Regions from separate parts of the Streptomyces sp. 147326 genome, predicted to be linked through region 2. Evidence: riboswitches for the same ligand, from Rfam matches in the RefSeq annotation. Region 2 holds a riboswitch; the other holds the start of a gene.

Region 1 (5,935 bases), 1.4 Mb from region 2:
GGCCTGGGGCAGCGCCAACAGCTGGTCCAGCAGGGCCGGATCGGTCTCCGACAGGGCGCGCGCCGCGATGTCCTTCGGCGTCATCCGGCCCGGCTCCACCGCGTCCACGGTGTCGGCCGGGCGCGTGTTCACGGGCGGCAGCGCCAGCTCGCGGCGCAGCCCCTGGGCCGCGTCCAGCACGGTGTCCAGCAGCAGCCGCAGCCGCATGTCCTCGATGCTGCGCCCCTCGCGGGTGGCCCGGCGCGAGGTCTCCAGCGCCGCCTCCACCTCCGCGAGGCGGGACTTGAGCCGCCGGCTCTCGCTCTCGGCGGTGGCCACCCGGGTGGCCGCGTCGCCGCGGATCCCGTCGACCTCGGCGGTCAGCTTGCGCAGGGCCGCCTCGCCGCGCTTGACGTCGCTGAGGGCGCTGCGCAGCTTGCGCTGAAGCGATTCCGCTTCTTTGCGGGCCGCGTCCAGCTCCACGCGCACGTGCTCGCCGCCCGTGCGCTGCAGTTCCCGGGCGTGGGCCAGCTCCTCGCGCAGCCGCTCCAGCTCGCGCCGGGTCTCCTCGCCGACCCGCTCGGCGTCGGCGCGCTGCGCCTCCTCGCCCGCGGCGGCCACCAGCTTGACCCAGCCGGCCGGCCGCAGGACGAACGCGGCGGCCGCCACGTCCAGCGGATCCGCGGCGGCGGGCGGCGCGCCCGATTCCAGGGCCGCGGCCAGCTCCGCCTGCGCGTCGCGCAGCTTCTCGGCGACCCGGCTGCGGAACACGGCGTCGGTCTCGACCGCCGTGGCCATGGCGTTGCCCGCGAACTTGGCGCGCCGGGTCGGGGTGAAACGGGCGTACTGGCGCAGCTGCGCCGGCAGGTCCGCGACCGTCAGTGCGCCGAAGGCGTCCGAGACGAGCGCGACGACCCGCCGCCGCACGCCTTCCGGCAGTGGGCGGTCGAGCGCCTCGGCGGCGTCGCCGGCCGCGTCGGCCGGCTCAGCGCCGCTTGCTGGCTCCACAGTCCGTCACCCCTACCGTGATCTACGTGTGGGCACGCCTCCGTCAGGAGTCCGCGCCCGGCCTGTCCACGAGCTCGATCTGGTCCACCGCGTTGCACCAGCGGCAGCGGACCGACTCGATGGTCTCATTGACCACCTCGCGCTCCTCGACCTTGGGCTCCCCGGCGAGGTCCAGGTGGACGTACTCGACGACCTTCGACGAACGGGTGACGTCGAAGCGCGTGAGGTTGCCGCACAGGGTGCAGCGCCACCGGGTGGTGCCGGTCGGCAGGGGAACCGTCATCAGGCCGCTCTCTCCTTCGTAGCTGATTCAATTAAAGCCGTCCGCGCCGCCGTCCGCGCAGCTCTCCGCGTCTGTCGGCGTCCGTCTGCGCCGGTCTTCCCCGGACGGCGGACCGCAGCTCGTAACCCTACGGCCTGCCACCGTCTCAGGTGGGGCCCGTTGCGTCATGCTCTGTCACATGATCGTAAGGTGGCGGGCCGTACGCGAGGCTGCCCGGGGACCGGTGGTCACCCATGCGCTGATCGCGGGCTGCGGTGTGGTGTTCGTACTCGGCCCTGCCTCGGGGCTCAACCCGGGCTACGGGACGGGCGACGAGCTGCTGACCGCCGGAACCGCGTACTTCCGGCGCTGGGGCGTGGTCCCGGACGAGCTCTTCACGGGCACCCCGCGCGCCTGGCTGACCCCGCTGACGGCCCTGTTCGTCCACGGCAGCTGGCTGCACCTGCTCGGGAACATGCTCTTCCTCTACGTCTTCGGGGCGATGGCGGAGGAGCGGATGGGCCGCCCGGCGTTCCTCGTCTTCTACATCTGCACGGGGTACGTGGCGCTGGCGGCGTACGCGGCGGCCAATGCGGGGTCCCCGCAGACCCTGGTGGGGGCGTCCGGAGCGATCTCGGCGGTCCTGGGCGCCTTCCTCTACCTGCTCCCGCGGGCGAGGGTGACGAGCCTGTTCCCCTTCCTGTTCTTCCTGCCGCTGCGGTTCCCGGCGTGGCTCGTGCTGCTGTTCTGGTTCGCCCTCCAATGGGTGGCCGCGCACCGGGCGGAAAGCGGCCCCGGGGTCGCGTACCTGGCCCATCTGGTGGGCTTCTCGGTCGGCTTCCTCTACGCGTGGGCCCGCTATCGGGGTGCGACTAGAGTGAGGCGACCAGCGACGGCCACCGAGGGAGACAGCCAGCCGTGATCACCGCGATCGTGCTCATCAAGACCAGCGTGGACCGCATCCCCGAGATCGCCGAGTCCATCGCCGCGCTGGACAGCGTCAGCGAGGTCTACTCCGTCACGGGGACGTACGACCTGATCGCGCTGGTCCGCGTGGCCCGCCACGAGAACCTGGCCGACATCATCCCCGGCCGCATCAGCAAGATCCCGGGCGTCGAGGCGACGGACACCCACGTGGCCTTCCGCACGTACTCCCAGCACGACCTGGAAGCGGCGTTCGCGATCGGCCTCGACGCGTAGCGCCTCCGGCGAGGTCTGCGGTCAGCCCGGGCTACGCCCCGCCCCGTCGGCCCCGGCTTCGCAGCGCGACTGGGATGGCGCCCTGAAGCAGGACCCGTAGGCCCGGCCGTCCGCGGGGTCCCTCCGGGGCGCCGCCCCACACCACCCAGCCCCGTTGCGCCGACCGCAGGTCAGACGGCCGGGACGCAGCGGCCTTCCTCCGTGCGGTACTGCCACTTGGCTCCGTCCGCGACGAGCTCCTTCACCGCGCGGACGAAGCGCTCCACGTGCTCGTCCGGGGTGCCCGCGCCGAAGCTGACGCGGATCGCGTTCAGCGAGCGCTCCCCCGGGGCCGCCTCAGGGGCACCGCACTCGCCCTGCGCCTGCGGCTCGCTGCCCAGGAGGGTGCGGACCAGCGGGTGGGCGCAGAACAGGCCGTCGCGGACGCCGATCCCGTACTCCGCGGACAGCGCGGCGGCGAAGTGGGAGCTGTTCCAGCCGTCCACCACGAAGGAGATGACGCCGACGCGCGGGGCCTCGTCCCCGAAGAGGGACAGGACGCGGACCGCCGGGACCTCCGCCAGGCCCTCGCGGACCTGCGCGATGAGGTGGCGCTCGCGGGCGACGAGGCTGTCGAAGCCCGCCTCGGTGAGGGCCTTGCAGGCGGAGGCGATGGAGTAGACGCCGATGACGTTCGGGGAGCCGGCCTCGTGGCGGGCGGCCGTGGTGTGCCACTCGACGTCCACGCCGCCGTCCTCGCGCCGGGCCACCTTGCGGGAGGCGCCGCCGCCCGCGAGGTACGGCTCGGCCTGCTGCAGCCAGTCCGCGCGGCCGGCGAGCACGCCCGAGCCGAAGGGCGCGTAGAGCTTGTGTCCGGAGAAGGCGACCCAGTCCACGTCCAGGTCCTGGACCGAGACGGGGTGGTGCGGGGCCAGTTGGGCGGCGTCCAGGACGATCCGCGCGCCGTGGGCGTGCGCGGCGGCGGCGAGCTCCTTCACCGGCCACAGTTCACCGGTGACGTTGGAGGCGCCGGTGACGCAGACCAGGGCCGGACCGTACGGCTCCCGGTCGGCGAGGGCCCGCTCCAGGGTGGCGACGGCCTCGTCCGGGGTGCGCGGGGCGTTGAGGTAGGTGACCCGCGCGTTCGTCCACGGCAGCAGCGAGGCGTGGTGCTCGGTCTCGAAGACGAAGACCTGGCAGTCGGCGGGGAGCACGGCGGCGAGCAGGTTGAGGGAGTCGGTGGTGGACCGGGTGAAGATCACCTGGTCGGCGGGGCGGCAGTCGAGGAACTGGGCGACCGTGACCCGGCTCTGTTCGAAGAGGTCGGTGGAGAGCTGCGAGAGGTACCCGGCGCCGCGGTGCACGCTGCCGTAGTACGGGGCGTAGGCGGCCACGTCGTCCCAGACCCGCTGGAGCGCCGGGGCGCTGGCCGCGTAGTCCAGGGCCGCGTAGGTGACCTCGCCGCCGGTGACCAGCGGAACGGTGACGTCCCGGCCGAGCACCGGCAGCGGCTCGGCACAGGCGGGACTTTCGGCGGTGTCGACGGAGGTGGTGTCGACGAAGGTGGTGTCGACGGAGGTGGGGGCGGCGGCGTTCAGGAATGCGGACATGGCGGTATCTCCCGGCAGGCAGGGCTGAATGGCTTCGTGTGTCCGTACGCGGGTACGGCCGTGCGGCCGTCCGGGGTACGGGAGAGCCCTCGGGCCGGACCTGACGGCCGGCGGGGGTACACGGAAGTGACCCTGATCCGAGGGGTGAAGTGGGGGCGGAGTCGCCCTATCGCATTCGCTTGCTCACGGAAAACGCTCCTCGAGAGACCAGGACCCCTGGTGTCGAGGGATCCGCGCTTGCCGTAGGCCTTGCTGCCTACGACCTGGTCATCACCCGGGGCACCCCGCCACGGAAGGAGGGTTGCCGGACAGCAAGCCGGGGCCTAAACGCTGTCACTCGTGACCTGGTCAGCATCCTGCCACAAGATCCCCCGCGCGCAAGACCCCGGTCCGAATGGCGGACCGGGGCCTTGGCACGAAACGACCGGTGGAGATCCCTCACCGGCGGGAGTCCGTCGGGATCAGGCGTTGCTCGCCGCCACCCAGCGCTCCAGCGAGGCGCGCGCCGCGCCCGAGTCGATGGACTCCGCCGCGCGGACGACACCGGCGGCGAGCTGCTCCTCCAGCGTGGCCGTACCGGGGTCCAGGGCCACCAGGGCCGCCGCCGAGTTCAGCAGCACGGCGTCGCGGACCGGGCCGGTCTCGCCGGCCAGCAGGCGGCGGGCCACGTCCGCGTTGTACGCGGGATCGCCGCCGGCCAGCGCCGACACGTCGACCAGGTCGATGCCGATGTCGCGCGGGTCGAAGACCTGCTCCGCCACCTTGCCGTCCCGGACCCACCACACCCGCGAGGTCGCCGTCGTGGTCAGCTCGTCCAGGCCGTCGTCACCGCGGAAGACCAGCGCGGAGGAGCCCCGTTCGGCGAGCACGCCCGCGATGATCGGAGCCATCCGGGGGTCGGCCACGCCGGTCGCCTGGGCGCGCACCCGGGCCGGGTTGGTCAGCGGGCCCAGCGCGTTGAAGAAGGTGCGGATGCCCAGTTCCCTGCGGGCCGCCGCCACGTGCCGCAGCGCCGGGTGGAACTTCACCGCGAAGCAGAAGGTGATGCCGGCCTCCTGGGCGACCTCCACGACCCGCGTCAGGCTGAGGTTGAGGTTCACCCCGAGCTTCTCCAGGACGTCCGAGGAGCCGCTCGCGGAGGAGGCGGCCCGGTTCCCGTGCTTGACGACCTTGGCGCCGGTTCCGGCCACCACGACCGCCGACATCGTCGAGATGTTCACCGTTTTGGCCCCGTCGCCGCCCGTGCCGACGATGTCCACCGTCCGGCCCGGCACCTCGATCAGGTTGGCGTGCTCGTACATGGCCCGTACGAGGCCGTTGATCTCCGCGACCGTCTCCCCCTTCGCCCGCAGCGCGACGGTGAAGCCGGCGATCTGGGCGTCGGTGGCCTCCCCGCGCATGATCCGGTCCATGGCCCAGGCGGTGTCGTCGGCACGCAGGTCCTGGCCGGTCAGCAGAGCGTCGAGGACGCCCGGCCAGCCACGGGCCGCCACGCTGTCGCCGCCTGCCGGGGTCACAACGTTCATGGTCCGCTCCTGCTGCTCGTCAAGGTTTCCACGTCGGATGGGAAGGAGTTCAGCCTATCCAGCCCGGAAGACGGCAAAGAGCCCCGTCCAGACACTGGACGGGGCTCTCGCCGTGGCGACACCAGGACTGACCTGAATCAGTCCCTCATTCGGTCGTGCAGGGGATCAGTGGTGGCCGTGGCCGGCCTGGATCTCCTTGTACTCCTCCGCCGTGGGCTTCGGAATCTGGTTGTTCTCGCCGTAGAAGCCCTTGCTGAGCTTCGCGCGCAGCTTCTCGGTGGCCTTCACCTTGCGCTCGACACCGTTCTCGTCGACCGTCGGGCCGATCTCGATCGGCTTGTACTGCTCGTGCGCGGTGAGCTTGTGCAGCT
Region 2 (5,935 bases):
ACGACTCCATGCGCTCCATGTCGGTGGCGAAGTACGCCGAGATGTAGCCCTTGTCGAAGCGCATGCCCTCGGTGAGCTCGAGCTCCAGACCGAAGGTCTGCGACTCCTCGACGGTGATGACGCCTTCCTTGCCGACCTTGTCCATGGCCTCGGCGATGAGCTCGCCGATCTGGGTGTCGGCGGCGGAGATGGAGGCCGTCGAAGCGATCTGCTCCTTGGTCTCGACATCCTTGGCCTGGGCGAGCAGGGCGGCGGAGACGGCCTCGACGGCCTTCTCGATACCACGCTTGAGGGCCATCGGGTTGGCGCCGGCGGCTACGTTGCGCAGGCCCTCGCGGACGAGCGCCTGGGCCAGCACGGTGGCGGTGGTCGTACCGTCGCCCGCGACGTCGTCCGTCTTCTTGGCGACTTCCTTGACCAGCTCGGCGCCGATCTTCTCGTACGGGTCCTCGAGCTCGATCTCCTTGGCGATGGAGACACCATCGTTGGTGATCGTGGGGGCGCCCCACTTCTTCTCAAGGACGACGTTGCGACCCTTGGGGCCAAGGGTGACCTTGACGGCGTCGGCGAGCTGGTTCATGCCTCGCTCGAGACCGCGCCGGGCCTCCTCGTTGAACGCAATGATCTTGGCCATCTGAAGTGGTCCTCCCGGACAGCGGTGGATTGCTCCCGGACCGCGCCCGCGCCCGCGACGGACGGCCTGAGTGCCCGGCGGTTCCTTCCCGCCGGACCCTGCGGGCCTCACCGACCCGGTCCTCGTTTGGTAGCACTCTCACCAGGAGAGTGCTAACGCCAATGATTAGCACTCGACCCCTCCGAGTGCAAGCGGCTTGGGGTATCGCCCCGCCGATACCTGGCGCAGGGCGGGCACAGGGCGGGCACACGTACGAGGGGCCCGCATCCCGTGTCCAGGATGTGGGCCCCTCGTATGGTCTTGCAGGTCTTCGTTGAACACTGTGCGTCGGTGGTCGATCGCTCCAGGACTAGCCGAGCGCGAGCTTGACCATGTCCGCCTGCGGACCCTTCTGGCCCTGCGAGATCTCGAACTCGACCCGCTGACCCTCTTCAAGGGTGCGGTACCCGTCCATCTGGATGGCGCTGTAGTGGACGAACACATCCGCACCACCGTCGACCGCGATGAAGCCGTAGCCCTTCTCCGCGTTGAACCACTTGACGGTGCCCTGAGCCATGCCTAACTCCCCTATTACTGGCCCTTGCGCGGGAACGCACTTCGCGTTCCCGGGTCAGAACTTGCGTCGGAACGCGTCGACCGAGGCTGAATGTATCTGCGCGAGTGCTGTCTGCAACAGGTCAATCCGACGAGAATTCTGGACACAGGAAAACATTGAAATAGAGTGAAAATTTGCCATACTCCAGGGCAACTCGGGCCCGGCATATCTCGCCAAAGCCCCATACCGCACTTGCATGTTGACCCGATGTCGACCCTCACGCGACCCGTTCATATGCAGCGGGCAAGTCCGGCGGAGGGGACTTCCCCAACTCTACCGCGCCCAATCAAGCAGAATTGCCCCCTCCGCTTTTAGCGGAGGGGGCAATTTCGGTTTGCGCGTGTCACCTATCAGGTGGCAAAGGGGCCGAGAGGATCAGCAGCCGCCCGCGACGGCCGGGATGATCGAGACGCCGGCGCCGTCCGGCGTCTTCGCCTCCAGCCCGCCCTCGAAGCGCACGTCGTCGTCGTTGACGTAGACGTTCACGAAACGGCGCAGCTTGCCCTGGTCGTCCAGGACGCGCGCGGCGATGCCCGGGTGGCTCGCCTCCAGGGACTGGATGACCTCGGCGAGGGTCGCGCCCTCGGCGGGCACCTCGGCCTGACCGCCGGTGTAGGTGCGCAGGATGGTGGGGATGCGGACGTTGACGCTCATGGCGCTACTGCCTTTCCGGTAGAGCAGGGGAAGAGGGTCAGGCCAGGCCGGCGGCGCGGAACGCGTCCAGGCTCGGGCGGATGGTGGCGGTCTGCCCGCTCTCCGCGGCCACCGCCTCCAGGGTCTTGAGGCCGTCGCCGGTGTTGAGGACGACGGTGGTCAGCGTCGGGTCGAGCTGCCCGTTCTCGATGAGCTTCTTCGTCACGCCGACCGTCACGCCGCCCGCGGTCTCGGCGAAGATGCCCTCGGTCTGCGCGAGGATCTTGATGGCCTCGACGACCTGCTCGTCGTTCACGTCCTCGACGTAGCCGCCGGTGCGGCGGGCGATGTCCAGGACGTACGGGCCGTCCGCCGGGTTGCCGATCGCGAGGGACTTGGCGATGGTGTTCGGCTTCTGCGGGCGGACCACGTCGTGACCGGCCTTGAAGGCGGTCGACACCGGGGAGCAGCCCTCGGCCTGGGCACCGAAGATCTTGTACGGCTTGTCCTCGACGAGGCCGAGCTTGATCAGCTCCTGCAGACCCTTGTCGATCTTCGTCAGCTGCGATCCGGACGCGATCGGGATCACGAGCTGGTCGGGCAGCTGCCAGCCGAGCTGCTCGCAGATCTCGTACGCGAGGGTCTTGGAGCCCTCTCCGTAGTACGGGCGCAGGTTGACGTTGACGAAGCCCCAGCCCTCGCCGAGCGGATCGCCGATGAGCTCGGAGCAGAAGCGGTTGACGTCGTCGTAGTTGCCCTCGATGCCGACCAGGTCGCCGCCGTACACACCGGCCATGACGACCTTGCCCTGCTCCAGGTCGTGCGGGATGAACACGCAGGAGCGGAAGCCGGCCCGGGCGGCCGCGGCGCCGACGGCGCCGGCCAGGTTGCCGGTGGAGGAGCAGGAGAGGGTGGTGAAGCCGAAGGCGCGGGCGGCCTCGACGGCGATGGCCACGACGCGGTCCTTGAAGGAGTGCGTCGGGTTGCCGGAGTCGTCCTTGACGTAGAGCTTGCCGGTGACGCCGAGCTCCTTGGCCAGGTTGGCGGCGTCCACGAGCTTGGTGAAGCCCGGGTTCAGGCTCGGCTTGGAGGCCACGTCCGCGGGGACGGGCAGCAGCGGCGCGTAACGCCAGATGTTGTTGGGGCCGGCCTCGATCGCGGCGCGCAGGGCCTCGACGTCTTCGGATGAACCAGTACCGGCCGGGAGGTCGTAGGCGACTTCCAGCGGTCCGAAACACTCGGCGCACGCGAAGATGGGGCCGAGTTCGAAGCGGGTACCGCACTCGCGACAGGAAAGACCGTTGGCAGGTCCGAGATCGACAGAGGTGGCGACAGTCTGTGCAGCCATGATGGCGAGGCCCTTTCTCCTCATCTTCCCCATGGCGCACTTCGCCATGAGACGGAATTGGCACCTTCCCTAGCCGGGGACCTCGCTGACGTCGCTGACGAGCGATCGCGAGAACCGACTGGAGGGTTGCCGGGGCTTCAACGGGCCGTGTCCCTCTGCCCCTCTGGATGAGCGGTATGGCACCGGCACACGCGCTCTGTGGCGCGCCGGTGCGTTTGTACGCGGGGACCCCCGGCATGCGGTGGTCCTTCGCGTTGTTCAAGACTGTAACCGAAGGGCCGGGCGGTTGAGACAGCCGTCCGAACCGCGAGATGGATCTCATATCGGCCGATAACGCCGACAAGCAGGGAGTACTGAGGGTGCTGGAAGAGGTGGAGCGCTGGCTGGCAGACCGCTCCTGGTCAGCCGCCGACCGACCGCTCGACCAGCTGCTCGACCGGAAACGGGCGGCCGGGACCACGGTCAGCGTGGTGCTGCCCGCACTGGACGAGGAGGCGACGGTCGGCGCGATCGTCGAGGTCATCCGGCGCGAGCTGATCGAGGGACTGCCGTTCCCCCTGGTGGATGAGCTGATCGTGATCGACTCGGGCTCGACCGACCGTACGGCGGAGGTCGCGGCGAAGGCCGGAGCCCGGGTGGTGCACCGCGACGAGATCCTGCCGAGGATCCCGGCGCTGCCCGGCAAGGGCGAGGTGCTGTGGCGCTCGCTGCTGGCCACCAGCGGGGACATCGTCTGCTTCGTCGACGCCGACCTGCGGGACTTCTCCTCCGCCTTCGTCTCGGGGATCGTGGGACCTCTGCTGACCGAACCGGACGTGCAGTTCGTCAAGGCCATGTACGACCGCCCGCTCGGCGACGCCCCCGGCCAGGGCGGCCGGGTCACGGAGCTGGTCGCCCGCCCCCTGCTCAACCTGCACTGGCCGCAGCTGGCCGGCTTCGTCCAGCCGCTGGGCGGCGAGTACGCCGTACGCCGCTCCCTGCTGGAACGGCTGCCGTTCCCCGTCGGGTACGGCGTCGAGCTGGGCCTGCTGGTCGACGCACTGCACACGGTCGGACTGGACGCGCTCGCCCAGGTGGACGTGGGCGTACGCGTCCACCGCCACCAGGACGGGCAGGCGCTCGGCCGGATGGCCGCGGCGATCTACCGCACCGCCCTGCTGCGGCTGTCGCGCGGCCACTCCCCCAGCTACCGCTGGGGGTACTCCCACGTACGGCCGGAGCTCACGCAGTTCGAGCGGGGGCCGGAAGGTTTCGTGCCGCGGACGTACCCGGTGGACACCGAGGAGCGGCCGCCGATGCTCGGCGTCAAGGAGTACGCGCTGCGCCGCGTGGCGTGACGTCGGCCTGGAAAGTTTGAGCGAGTGCGGGCCGGGCTAGGTTCGCCGCATGGCTTCTCAGGTACTCGTCGCCGCCAACCGCGGCCCCCTCTCGTACGCAATCGATGCCGAAGGCGTCCTCAGCGCCCGGCGCGGCGGGGGCGGTCTCGTCTCCGGGCTCTCCGCGGCCCTCGCGGAGCAGCCAGGGGCGCTGTGGATCTGCGCGGCGCTGTCGGAGGCGGACCGGGAGGCGGTCCACCGGGGGGTGACCGAGCCCGGTGTCCGGATGCTGGACATCGATCCCGCGGTGTATGACGCCGCCTACAACGGCATCGCCAACTCCGTGCTGTGGTTCACGCACCACCACCTGTACGACGTCCCGCGCGAGCCGGTCTTCGACGCGGAGTTCCGCCGGCGGTGGGACGCGTACGTCGAGTACAACCGGGCCTTCGCGCGCGCCCTCGCCCAGGAGGCGGCCGAAGGGGCCCGCGTCCTGGTGCAGGACTACCACCTGGCGCTGGTCCCGGGGCAGCTGCGGGAGCTGCGGCCCGACCTGCGGATCGGGCACTTCACGCACACGCCGTGGGCCTCGCGGGAGTTCATGAACATGCTCCCGGACGACATCCGGAGCCAGCTGGTGTGGGGCATGCTCGGGGCGGACCGGCTGGGCTTCCACACGTGGGAGTGGGCGTACAACTTCGCCAGCGGCGCGAGCAGGGACGACGCGGACGGCATCGCGGAGGCGTACCTCCCGGCCGGGGCCCCGGAGCGCGGGGTGTGGCACCGCCGGGCCGCCCCGGACGGGCGCGGCTACGCGAAGCGGCAGTTCACCGAGGTGACCAACTACCCCCTCGGGGTGGACGCGGACGAACTCAAGGCGCTCGCGCACCGGCCGGAGGTGGACGAGAAGCTGGCGCAGCTGCGGGCGGAGGTCGGCGACCTGAAGACGATCGCCCGGGTGGACCGGACCGAGCTGTCGAAGAACATCCTGCGGGGGCTGCTGGCCTACCGGGAGCTGCTGACGGTCCACCCGGAGTGGCGGGGCCGGGTCGTCCACCTGGCCTCGGCGTACCCGTCGCGGCAGGACCTGGCGGTGTACCGGGCGTACACGGAGTCGGTCCGGGAGCTGGCCGCGGAGATCAACGAGGAGTTCGGTACGGCGGACTGGCAGCCGGTGCTGGTGTCGGTGCAGGACGACTTCGCGCGGTCGCTGGCGGTGTACCGGATGGCGGACGTGGCGCTGGTCAACCCGGTGCGGGACGGGATGAACCTGGTGGCGAAGGAGATCCCGGTGGTGTCGGAGGCGGGGTGCGCGCTGGTGCTGTCCACCGGGGCGGGGGCCTACGAGGAGCTCCGCCAGGACGCGCTGACGGTGAACCCGTACGACGTGTCGGCGACGGCCGAGGCGT

The links. Region 2 has a riboswitch for S-adenosylmethionine ahead of thrC (threonine synthase). Riboswitches for the same ligand answer to the same signal wherever they lie in the genome.
Region 1: it holds a riboswitch for S-adenosylmethionine, as region 2 does, so the genes downstream of both, RIU97_RS28935 (aminotransferase class V-fold PLP-dependent enzyme) here and thrC (threonine synthase) in region 2, are expected to answer to the same signal.

What each region holds. Positions count from the first base shown of each region.
Region 1 covers NZ_CP134201.1:6,315,531-6,321,465, reverse strand. Annotated here, with positions in the region: gene RIU97_RS28955 (NYN domain-containing protein) at 1-987, opposite strand, end outside; gene RIU97_RS28950 (hypothetical protein) at 1,031-1,270, opposite strand; gene RIU97_RS28945 (rhomboid family intramembrane serine protease) at 1,449-2,171, shown strand; gene RIU97_RS28940 (Lrp/AsnC family transcriptional regulator) at 2,168-2,449, shown strand; gene RIU97_RS28935 (aminotransferase class V-fold PLP-dependent enzyme) at 2,620-4,038, opposite strand; SAM riboswitch class IV at 4,267-4,383, opposite strand; gene trpD (anthranilate phosphoribosyltransferase) at 4,500-5,564, opposite strand; gene RIU97_RS28925 (cytochrome bc complex cytochrome b subunit) at 5,730-5,935, opposite strand, start outside.
Region 2 covers NZ_CP134201.1:4,916,927-4,922,861, reverse strand. Annotated here, with positions in the region: gene groL (chaperonin GroEL) at 1-634, opposite strand, end outside; gene RIU97_RS22560 (cold-shock protein) at 984-1,190, opposite strand; gene RIU97_RS22555 (MoaD/ThiS family protein) at 1,605-1,883, opposite strand; gene thrC (threonine synthase) at 1,921-3,210, opposite strand; SAM riboswitch class I at 3,228-3,384, opposite strand; gene RIU97_RS22545 (glucosyl-3-phosphoglycerate synthase) at 3,570-4,547, shown strand; gene RIU97_RS22540 (trehalose-6-phosphate synthase) at 4,597-5,935, shown strand, end outside.